Regions from separate parts of the Streptomyces sp. BI87 genome, predicted to be linked through region 3. Evidence: predicted binding sites of a transcription regulator. Region 3 holds the regulator's gene; each other region holds the start of a gene.
The links. The regulator HrcA, encoded in region 3, represses chaperone genes, less so after heat shock. The targets are predictions, from matches to a motif close to TTNGCACTCNGNNNNNCNGAGTGCNAA.

Region 1 (3,274 bases), 630 kb from region 3:
TCGCCGTACTCGCCGGTGGCCGCGTTGAAGCCCTGGCCCTTGTCGAGCTCCGCCACCTTGGTGGTGATGACGTAGCCCTCGAGGCCGGCGTTCTCGGCGATCCAGCGCAGCGGCTCGACGGCGGCGCGGCGGACGACCGCGACACCGGTGGCCTCGTCGCCACTGCGGCCGAGGTTGTCGTCCAGGACCTTGACGGCGTGGACCAGCGCGGAGCCACCACCGGAGACGATGCCCTCCTCGACCGCGGCGCGGGTCGCGGAGATGGCGTCCTCCAGACGGTGCTTGCGCTCCTTCAGCTCGACCTCGGTGGCCGCGCCGACGCGGATCACGCAGACGCCGCCGGCCAGCTTGGCGAGGCGCTCCTGGAGCTTCTCGCGGTCCCAGTCCGAGTCGGTCGACTCGATCTCGGCCTTGATCTGGGCGACGCGGCCCTGGACGTCCTCGGCGTTGCCGCCGCCGTCCACGATGGTCGTGTCGTCCTTGGTGACGGTGACGCGGCGGGCGGTGCCCAGCACGTCCAGACCGGCCTGGTCGAGCTTGAGGCCGACCTCCTCGGCGATGACGGTGGCACCGGTGAGGGTGGCCATGTCGCCGAGCATCGCCTTGCGGCGGTCACCGAAGCCGGGCGCCTTGACGGCGACGGCGTTGAACGTGCCGCGGATCTTGTTGACCACCAGGGTCGACAGGGCCTCGCCCTCGACGTCCTCGGCGATGATCAGCAGCGGCTTGGAGCCACCCGCCTGGATGACCTTCTCCAGCAGCGGCAGCAGGTCCTGGATGGAACCGATCTTGCCCTGGTGGATCAGGATGTACGGGTCGTCGAGGACGGCCTCCATACGCTCCTGGTCGGTCACCATGTACGGGGACAGGTAGCCCTTGTCGAAGGCCATGCCCTCGGTGAAGTCCAGGTCCACACCGAAGGTGTTGGACTCCTCGACGGTGATGACACCGTCCTTGCCGACCTTGTCCATCGCCTCGGCGATGAGCTCACCGACCTGCTTGTCCTGCGCGGAGAGCGCGGCGACGGCGGCGATGTCGGACTTGTCGTCGATCGGGCGCGCGGTGTCGAGCAGCTCGGCGGAGACGGCGGCGACCGCGGCGTCGATGCCCTTCTTCAGGGCGGCCGGGGAGGCGCCGGCGGCGACGTTGCGCAGGCCCTCGCGGACCAGCGCCTGGGCCAGCACGGTCGCGGTGGTGGTGCCGTCACCCGCGATGTCGTTGGTCTTGGTCGCCACCTCCTTGACGAGCTGGGCGCCGAGGTTCTCGTACGGGTCGTCGCACTCGACCTCACGGGCGATGGTGACGCCGTCGTTGGTGATGGTCGGGGCGCCGAACTTCTTGTCGATGACGACGTTGCGGCCCTTGGGGCCGATGGTCACCTTGACGGTGTCGGCCAGCTGGTTCACGCCGCGCTCAAGGGCGCGACGGGCGTCCTCGTCGAACTTCAGAATCTTCGCCATGGGAGCTTTTCGAATCCTCTCGGAGCGGCCTGCCGCCGCGCTCTCGAAATGAAACGCGCCCCTCGCCACCCGGCAAACACTCGCGGGGGCCAGGGGCGCGCTTCAGGAAAAAGGTGGAGTCTGCCGTCCGGGCTGACGACCGGACGCCTCCGGCCTGCTACTTCTCGATGATGGCGAGAACGTCGCGGGCCGAGAGGACGAGGTACTCCTCGCCGTTGTACTTGACCTCGGTGCCGCCGTACTTGCTGTACAGCACGACGTCGCCGGTCTTGACGTCGAGCGGCAGGCGCTCGCCGTTCTCGAAGCGGCCCGGGCCGACCGCGAGGACGACGCCCTCCTGGGGCTTCTCCTTCGCGGTGTCCGGGATGACCAGGCCCGAAGCCGTGGTCTGCTCGGCGTCGAGCGGCTGGACCACGATGCGGTCCTCGAGCGGCTTGATGGCAACCTTGGAGCTGGCGGTCGTCACGATCCGACCTCCCCCTTCGGAGATCACGGGGTTAACTGATCTGAGTGTGGCGACCAGGTCGATCCGTCGTCGCGGGTGCCGGACCTGCCCGTCGCTGTGTTGGCACTCTCCTGCGGGGAGTGCCAGACCTGAGACTATGACCGCGATTAGCACTCGGTCAAGCGGAGTGCCAATGCGCGCGGCGCGCGCTGCTCTCCCGCCCTGCCTTACAGGGCCGCCTGCCCTGCTCCCCCGGCCTTGCCGGGCCTCTACTCGGGCGGGCCGACCCGGCCCCGGTCGGCCAACCTGGACTCGGCCCGACAGCCTGGTCTCGGCTGACCAACCTCAGCCCGGCCGGCGCTTGAGGCCACCCCACCGAAGCCCCTGCGGGCTGACACGTGCGACCGAAGCCTCGGCCACCACCCCCAAGCCGGCCGGCGCTTGAGGCCACCCGGACCGGCACGGTCAGACGTGTCCGCACAAAACCCAGCCCGGCCGGCGCTTGAGGCCACCCGGACCGTCCGGGCGGAAGACTCGCCGCTCCGCGGCTCATCGGCCTCAAGCGCCGGCCGGGCTGAGGTTGGCCGGGCCGAGGCTGGCCAGCCTCAGACGTAGTCCTCCAGCCGGGCCACGGCATACCCCTTGGAGGTGATCACCTTCATCGCCTGGCGAACCATGTCCACCATGGTCCCGTCCCACTCCCCCGTCCCCCGGAAATGGGTGAGCACGATGTCCCCGGGATGCAGATCCCGATCCCATTCGCGGTAGTCGACCCGGTCGGTGAAGGCCTCGGCGTTCCAGAGGGGGACGGCCTCGATGCCGCAGGACTTGGCGGCCTTGAGGGTGTCCTGGTTGTAGTTGCCGTACGGGGGGCGGAAGAGGCGGGGACGCTTGCCGTACTGCTTCTCGATGATGTCCTGCATGCCGCAGATCTGGTGGCGCTGCTCCTCGTAGGAGAGGCCGGGCAGGTAGGGGTGGTCGAGGGTGTGGTTGTGGAGGGCGGCGCCCTGCTTCTGCATGGTGCGGAAGTAGTCGTAGTCCTCGCTGACCAGGTAGTCGCTGAGGAACGCCGAGTAGGGGATGTCGAGTTCCTTCATCATGCGGAGGAACTCGGGGTCCTTCTCGGCGCCGTCGTCGATGGTCAGGAAGACGACGCGTTCCTTGACGGGGACGGTGGTGAAGACGTGGGGCAGGTCCTCCTGGCCCTCGACCTCGAAGCCGTCGCGCGTGCTGAGGGTGGGTTTGGCGTCGGGCGGGGCGGGTGCGGTCAGGGGGACCTGCGCGAGGCCCCACCGGCGGGTGGCGGCGGCGATGGCGGCCTGCTTCTTGGCGAGCCGCTGGGCCTTGGTCTCGGGGGCGGGGCCCGCCT
Region 2 (3,274 bases), 2.0 Mb from region 3:
CTCATCGAGGCCGGGCTGATCGACCCGTCGCTGACCACCGTCGTCCTCAACACCGGTGACGGCCTCAAGACCCTGGACGCGGTGGCGCCCACCACCGGACCGACCGCGACCATCCGGCCCGACCTGGACGCCTTCCGCGCCGCCGGTCTCGCCACCTCCTGACGCCGACGCCCGACGCCGTCCTCGCCCCGCGCGTCGCCGACGCGCCCTCACCCGTACCGCAGCCCCAGCTTCCGGAAGGCACTCCCATGAGCGTCAACGTCCGCATCCCCACCATCCTGCGCACCTACACCGGCGGCCAGTCCGAGGTCCCGGCCGAGGGCGCCACCCTCGCCGAGGTCATCGCCGACCTGGAGAAGAACCACTCCGGCATCGCCGCCCGCGTCCTGGACGACCAGGGCAAGCTGCGCCGCTTCGTCAACGTCTACGTCAACGACGACGACGTCCGCTTCGAGCAGGGCCTGGAGACCGCCACGCCCGACGGCGCCGGTATCTCGATCATCCCGGCGGTCGCCGGCGGCTGCTGAGCCCCGCCGCCTCCGCGGCGAACCCCCGCTCCACCGCATTGCCCTCTCCGCTCCATTCCCTCCGGGGAAAGCGGAGGGGGCAATTCTGCATGGTTGAACGCGGTAGAGTTGGGGAACAGCCTCCCGCGTTTGTGCCGGGAGCATATGAGCCGCCGTTCTTTCCCCGGCGAGCAGCACACAAAGTACCCCGGTTATTCGCCCCCTTGCGCGCCTTTTGCCGGGCCCGACTTGCCCGGAACTCCGGCGCATCCTCCCGGTTCCGCCCTTTCCCCGCGCCCGGATTTCTCGTCCGACTGACCTGTTGCAGACGGCAGTTGGGCAGATACATTCAGCGGCGGTCGACGCGTTCCGGCGCACACCCCCGACCGAAGGTTGGGGGGTGAGGTCTGACCCGGGTCCGCGAAGTGCGGGCCTGTGCAAGGGCCAGTAATAGGGGAGTTAGGCATGGCTCAGGGCACCGTCAAGTGGTTCAACGCGGAGAAGGGCTACGGCTTCATCGCGGTCGACGGTGGTGCGGATGTATTCGTCCACTACAGCGCGATCCAGATGGACGGCTACCGCACCCTTGAAGAGGGTCAGAGGGTCGAATTCGAGATCTCGCAGGGTCAGAAGGGGCCGCAGGCGGACATGGTCCGCGTGGCCGCCTGAGGCGCCGACCGCACCACACTCACGAGGGCCCGCCCCACAACAGGGGGCGGGCCCTCTGCGCTGGCCTCACACGCCGACCGGGCTCGATGGCCTCAAGCGACGGCCGGGCTCCGTGGCCTCAAGCGCCGGCCGGGCTATAGATAGCCCGGCCGGCGCTTGAGGCCATCCTTCGAGCCCGGCCGGCGTTTGAGGCCACCCCACCCCCGCCGCGGCAAGGGCGGCCTGACCTCCGCATCCGCCGGTACGGACAGGGCGCCCCCAGCACGCGGGCGCGGGGCCGGAGGCCCCTAGCGCCTTGCACTCTCCTACCCCGAGTGCTAATTATTGGCGTTAGCACTCTCCGAGTGAGAGTGACAGAAGGACCGGGTCGGTGAGGCCCGCAGGCCGCGCGGGGCAAGGAACCGCGAGGCAGGCAGGCCGTCCGTCGCGGGCGCCAGCACGGTCCGGAGTATCCACCCTCCCCCAGACAGAGTCCGGGGGGACCCCCAGTCCTGGGAGGACCACTTCACATGGCCAAGATCATCGCGTTCGACGAGGAGGCGCGGCGCGGTCTCGAGCGCGGGATGAACCAGCTCGCCGACGCCGTCAAGGTCACCCTTGGCCCCAAGGGCCGCAACGTCGTCCTCGAGAAGAAGTGGGGCGCCCCCACGATCACCAACGATGGTGTCTCCATCGCCAAGGAGATCGAGCTCGAAGACCCGTACGAGAAGATCGGCGCCGAGCTGGTCAAGGAGGTCGCGAAGAAGACGGACGACGTCGCCGGTGACGGCACGACGACCGCGACCGTCCTGGCCCAGGCGCTCGTCCGCGAGGGTCTGCGCAACGTCGCCGCGGGTGCCAACCCGATGGCCCTGAAGCGCGGCATCGAGAAGGCCGTCGAGGCCGTCTCCTCCGCGCTGCTGGAGCAGGCGAAGGACGTGGAGACCAAGGAGCAGATCGCCTCCACCGCCTCCATCTCCGCCGCCGACACCCAGATCGGCGAGCTGATCGCCGAGGCCATGGACAAGGTCGGCAAGGAAGGCGTCATCACCGTCGAGGAGTCCCAGACCTTCGGTCTGGAGCTGGAGCTCACCGAGGGTATGCGCTTCGACAAGGGCTACATCTCGGCGTACTTCGCCACCGACATGGAGCGGATGGAGGCGTCGCTCGACGACCCGTACATCCTCATCGTCAACTCCAAGATCGGCAACGTGAAGGACCTGCTCCCGCTGCTGGAGAAGGTCATGCAGTCGGGCAAGCCGCTGCTGATCATCGCCGAGGACGTCGAGGGCGAGGCCCTGTCGACCCTGGTGGTCAACAAGATCCGCGGCACCTTCAAGTCCGTCGCCGTCAAGGCCCCGGGCTTCGGCGACCGCCGCAAGGCCATGCTCGGTGACATCGCCATCCTCACGGGCGGCACGGTCATCTCCGAGGAGGTCGGCCTCAAGCTGGAGAACGCCGGTCTCGACCTGCTGGGCCGCGCCCGCAAGGTCGTCATCACCAAGGACGAGACCACGATCGTCGACGGTGCCGGCGACAGCGACCAGGTCAACGGCCGCGTCGCGCAGATCCGCGCCGAGATCGAGAACAGCGACTCGGACTACGACCGTGAGAAGCTCCAGGAGCGTCTGGCGAAGCTGGCCGGCGGCGTGGCCGTCATCAAGGCCGGTGCCGCCACCGAGGTCGAGCTGAAGGAGCGCAAGCACCGCATCGAGGACGCGGTGCGCAACGCCAAGGCCGCCGTCGAGGAGGGCATCGTCGCCGGTGGTGGCGTGGCTCTGCTCCAGGCTTCCTCGGTCTTCGAGAAGCTGGAGCTCGAGGGCGACGAGGCCACCGGTGCCGCCGCCGTCAAGCTGGCCCTGGAGGCCCCGCTCAAGCAGATCGCCGTCAACGGTGGCCTGGAGGGCGGCGTGGTCGTGGAGAAGGTGCGCAACCTCGCCGTGGGCCACGGCCTGAACGCCGCGACCGGCGAGTACGTCGACATGATCGCCGAGGGCATCCTCGACCCGGCCAAGGTGACGCGTTCCGCGCTCCAGAACGCCGCGTCGATCGCCGCCCTCTTCCTCACCACCGAGGCCGTCATCGCCGACAAGCCGGAGAAGGCCGCCGCCGCTGCCCCG
Region 3 (3,274 bases):
GGAGAACAGGCCCTGCTGGCCGGGCTGGAACTGGCCGGTGGGCCGCTCCTCGCCGCGCAGCTTGGCCAGTTCGCGCAGCAGGCGCTCCTGCTCGGCGTCGAGCTTGCCGGGCGTGGTCACCTCGACGTGCACGATCAGGTCACCGCGGCCGCCGCCGCGCAGGTGCGTGATGCCCCGGCCGTGCAGCGGCACCGACTGGCCGGACTGGGTGCCGGGCCGGATGTCGATCTCCTCCATGCCGTCCAGCGTCTCCAGCGGCACCTTGGTGCCGAGGGCCGCGGCCGTCATCGGGATGGTGACCGTGCAGTGCAGGTCGTCGCCGCGCCGCTGGAAGACGGAGTGCGGCAGCTCGTGGATCTCCACGTAGAGGTCGCCGGCGGGGCCGCCGCCGGGGCCGACCTCGCCCTCGCCCGCGAGCTGGATGCGGGTGCCGTTGTCGACGCCGGCCGGGATCTTCACCGTCAGCGTGCGGCGCGAGCGGACCCGGCCGTCCCCGGCGCACTCGGGGCAGGGGGTGGGCACCACGGTGCCGAAGCCCTGGCACTGGGGGCAGGGGCGGGAGGTCATGACCTGGCCGAGGAAGGACCGGGTGACCTGGGAGACCTCACCGCGGCCGCGGCACATGTCGCAGGTCTGCGCGGAGGTGCCGGGGGCGGCGCCCTCGCCGTTGCAGGTGTTGCAGACGACGGCCGTGTCGACCTGGATGTCCTTGGTGGTGCCGAAGGCGGCCTCGTCCAGCTCGATGTCGAGCCGGATCATGGCGTCCTGGCCGCGACGGGTGCGCGAGCGGGGGCCGCGCTGGGACGCCGTGCCGAAGAAGGCGTCCATGATGTCGGAGAAGTTGCCGAAGCCGCCCTGGCCGAAGCCGCCCGCGCCGCCACCGCCGCCGTTCTGCGACAGGGGGTCGCCGCCGAGGTCGTAGACCTGCTTCTTCTGCGGGTCGGAGAGGACCTCGTAGGCGGCGTTGATCTCCTTGAAGCGCTCCTGCGTCTTCGGATCGGGGTTGACGTCCGGGTGCAGCTCGCGGGCGAGTCTGCGGAACGCCTTCTTGATCTCGTCCTGGGAAGCGTCGCGGCGCACGCCGAGTACGGCGTAGTAGTCCGTGGCCACTTACGACTCCGCCAGGATCTGTCCGACGTAACGTGCCACTGCGCGTACCGCTCCCATCGTTCCGGGGTAATCCATGCGGGTCGGTCCGACCACGCCGAGTTTGGCGACTGCCTCGCGTCCCGAACCGTAGCCGACCGAGACGACCGACGTGGAGCTGAGGCCCTCATGGGCGTTCTCATGACCGATCCGTACGGTCATGGCCGAATCCTTCGCCTCACCGAGGAGTTTGAGCAGGACGACCTGCTCCTCCAGCGCCTCCAGGACGGGGCGGATGGTGAGAGGGAAGTCATGCCCGAAGCGCGTGAGATTGGCGGTGCCGCCGATCATCAGCCGCTCCTCGGTCTCCTCGACCAGGGTCTCCAGGAGCGTGGACAGCACCGTCGAGACGGTGGGCCGGTCCTCGCTCTCGAAGGACTCCGGAAGGTCCTGCACCAGCTGCGGCACGTCGGCGAACCGGCGCCCCGCGACCTGGCTGTTCAGCCGGGCCCGCAGGTCGGCCACGGAGGACTCGCCGAACGGCGCCGGGCAGTCGATCATCCGCTGCTCGACCCGGCCGGTGTCGGTGATCAGCACCAGCATCAGCCGGGCCGGGGCCATCGACAGCAGCTCCACGTGCCGGACGGTGGACCGGGTCAGGGAGGGGTACTGCACGACGGCGACCTGGCGGGTGAGCTGCGCGAGCAGCCGCACCGTGCGGGCCACCACGTCGTCGAGGTCGACGGCCTGGTCGAGGAAGTGATGAATGGCACGCCGCTCGGGCGCCGTCATCGGCTTCACGTCGGCGAGCCGGTCGACGAAGAGGCGGTACCCCTTGTCGGTCGGGATGCGCCCCGCGCTGGTGTGCGGCTGGGCGATGTACCCCTCGTCCTCCAGCGCGGCCATGTCGTTGCGGACCGTGGCCGGGGAGACGCCGAGCTGGTGGCGTTCGGTCAGCGCCTTCGAGCCGACCGGCTCCTCGGTGCCGACGTAGTCCTGGACGATCGCGCGCAGGACTTCGAGCCTTCGTTCACTGAGCACCGCGCACCTCCCAGTCGCCTGCCACGCTCCCGCCTCCTCGGCGGGCCTCTGCTGGCACTCACCTCGCGCGAGTGCCAACCACGTCGCGGACCAGTGTACGGCTGACCGGTGCGTCCCCGGCAAGGCCGGGGCACACCTGGCCGGGGGCGACGCGGCGAAGTCACCCGGTACCGCCGGGTATGCCGCGCGCCGCCTGAGAGGGTGGAGGCGTGATGAGGCGATGAACGCGTACGGGACGGGGCCGGAGCAGCGCTGGGAGTGGCCGGCCCCCGGCGTCGGGCGGCTGCGGCTGCCCCGCTGGGACGCGACGGCCGGGCTGGCCGTGGGCCCGGCCGGCGCCCTGGTGATCGACGCGGGCGCCTCCCTGCGCGAGGGCGCCCTGCTGCGCCTCGCGGCCGAACAGGTCCTGCGGGAGCGCGGCGGCCCCCGCCGTGTGACGCATCTGGCACTGACCCACGCCCACTTCGACCACGTCTTCGGCGCCGCCGCCTTCGCGGGCGCCGCGGTCCACGGCGCCGTCGGCCTGGACACCGCCCTCACCCGCACCGACACCCTGGAGTCCGACGCGGTACGCCACGGGCTCGGCCCCCGCGAGGCGGGCGAGGCCGCCGACGCGCTGGTGGTCCCCCGGCACCTGGTCTCCGGCGAGGCCGTCGTGGAGCTGGGCGGCGAACGCCGGGCGCTCCTCGCCAACCTCGGCCCCGGCCACACCCCGCACGACCTCGCCGTCCTCGTCCCGGGCACGCCCGACGTGATTTTCTGCGGCGACCTGGTCGAGGAGTCCGGGGAGCCGCAGGCCGGGCCGGACGCGGTGCCCGCGCGCTGGCCCGAGGCGCTGGACCGGCTGCTGGCGCTCGGCGGCCCCGACGCCGTCTACGTACCGGGGCACGGGGCGGTGGTCGACGCCGCGTTCGTCCGGACCCAACGCGATGAGCTGGCCCGCCGGTTCGCCCTGTCATAACGTCTGCCCATGCGCAGCTACCAGCCGGACCTGACCCCGCCGTGGAAGAAGCGGAATCCCGCTCCCGAGGTCGAGGCGGTGGCCGACCTCGTCGTGGAGGAGCCCGGTAGTGGCTTCTGCGGCGCGGTGATCCGCTGCGAGAAGTCGGCCGAGGGCCCGGTGGTCACCCTGGAGGACCGGTTCGGC

Region 1: a site for HrcA is predicted at 2,073-2,099, ahead of groES (co-chaperone GroES). Genes of this name have one in related genera too.
Region 2: a site for HrcA is predicted at 1,470-1,496, ahead of groL (chaperonin GroEL). Genes of this name have one in related genera too.

The regions. Positions count from the first base shown of each region.
Region 1 covers NZ_CP110079.1:4,239,528-4,242,801, reverse strand. The annotation lists gene groL (chaperonin GroEL) at 1-1,460, opposite strand, end outside; gene groES (co-chaperone GroES) at 1,618-1,926, opposite strand; gene OIM89_RS18905 (polysaccharide deacetylase family protein) at 2,511-3,274, opposite strand, start outside.
Region 2 covers NZ_CP110079.1:2,914,655-2,917,928, reverse strand. The annotation lists gene thrC (threonine synthase) at 1-162, shown strand, start outside; gene OIM89_RS12595 (MoaD/ThiS family protein) at 249-527, shown strand; gene OIM89_RS12590 (cold-shock protein) at 972-1,175, shown strand; gene groL (chaperonin GroEL) at 1,685-3,274, shown strand, end outside.
Region 3 covers NZ_CP110079.1:4,874,105-4,877,378, reverse strand. The annotation lists gene dnaJ (molecular chaperone DnaJ) at 1-1,110, opposite strand, end outside; gene hrcA (heat-inducible transcriptional repressor HrcA) at 1,111-2,127, opposite strand; gene OIM89_RS21670 (MBL fold metallo-hydrolase) at 2,348-3,088, shown strand; gene OIM89_RS21665 (DUF3097 domain-containing protein) at 3,098-3,274, shown strand, end outside.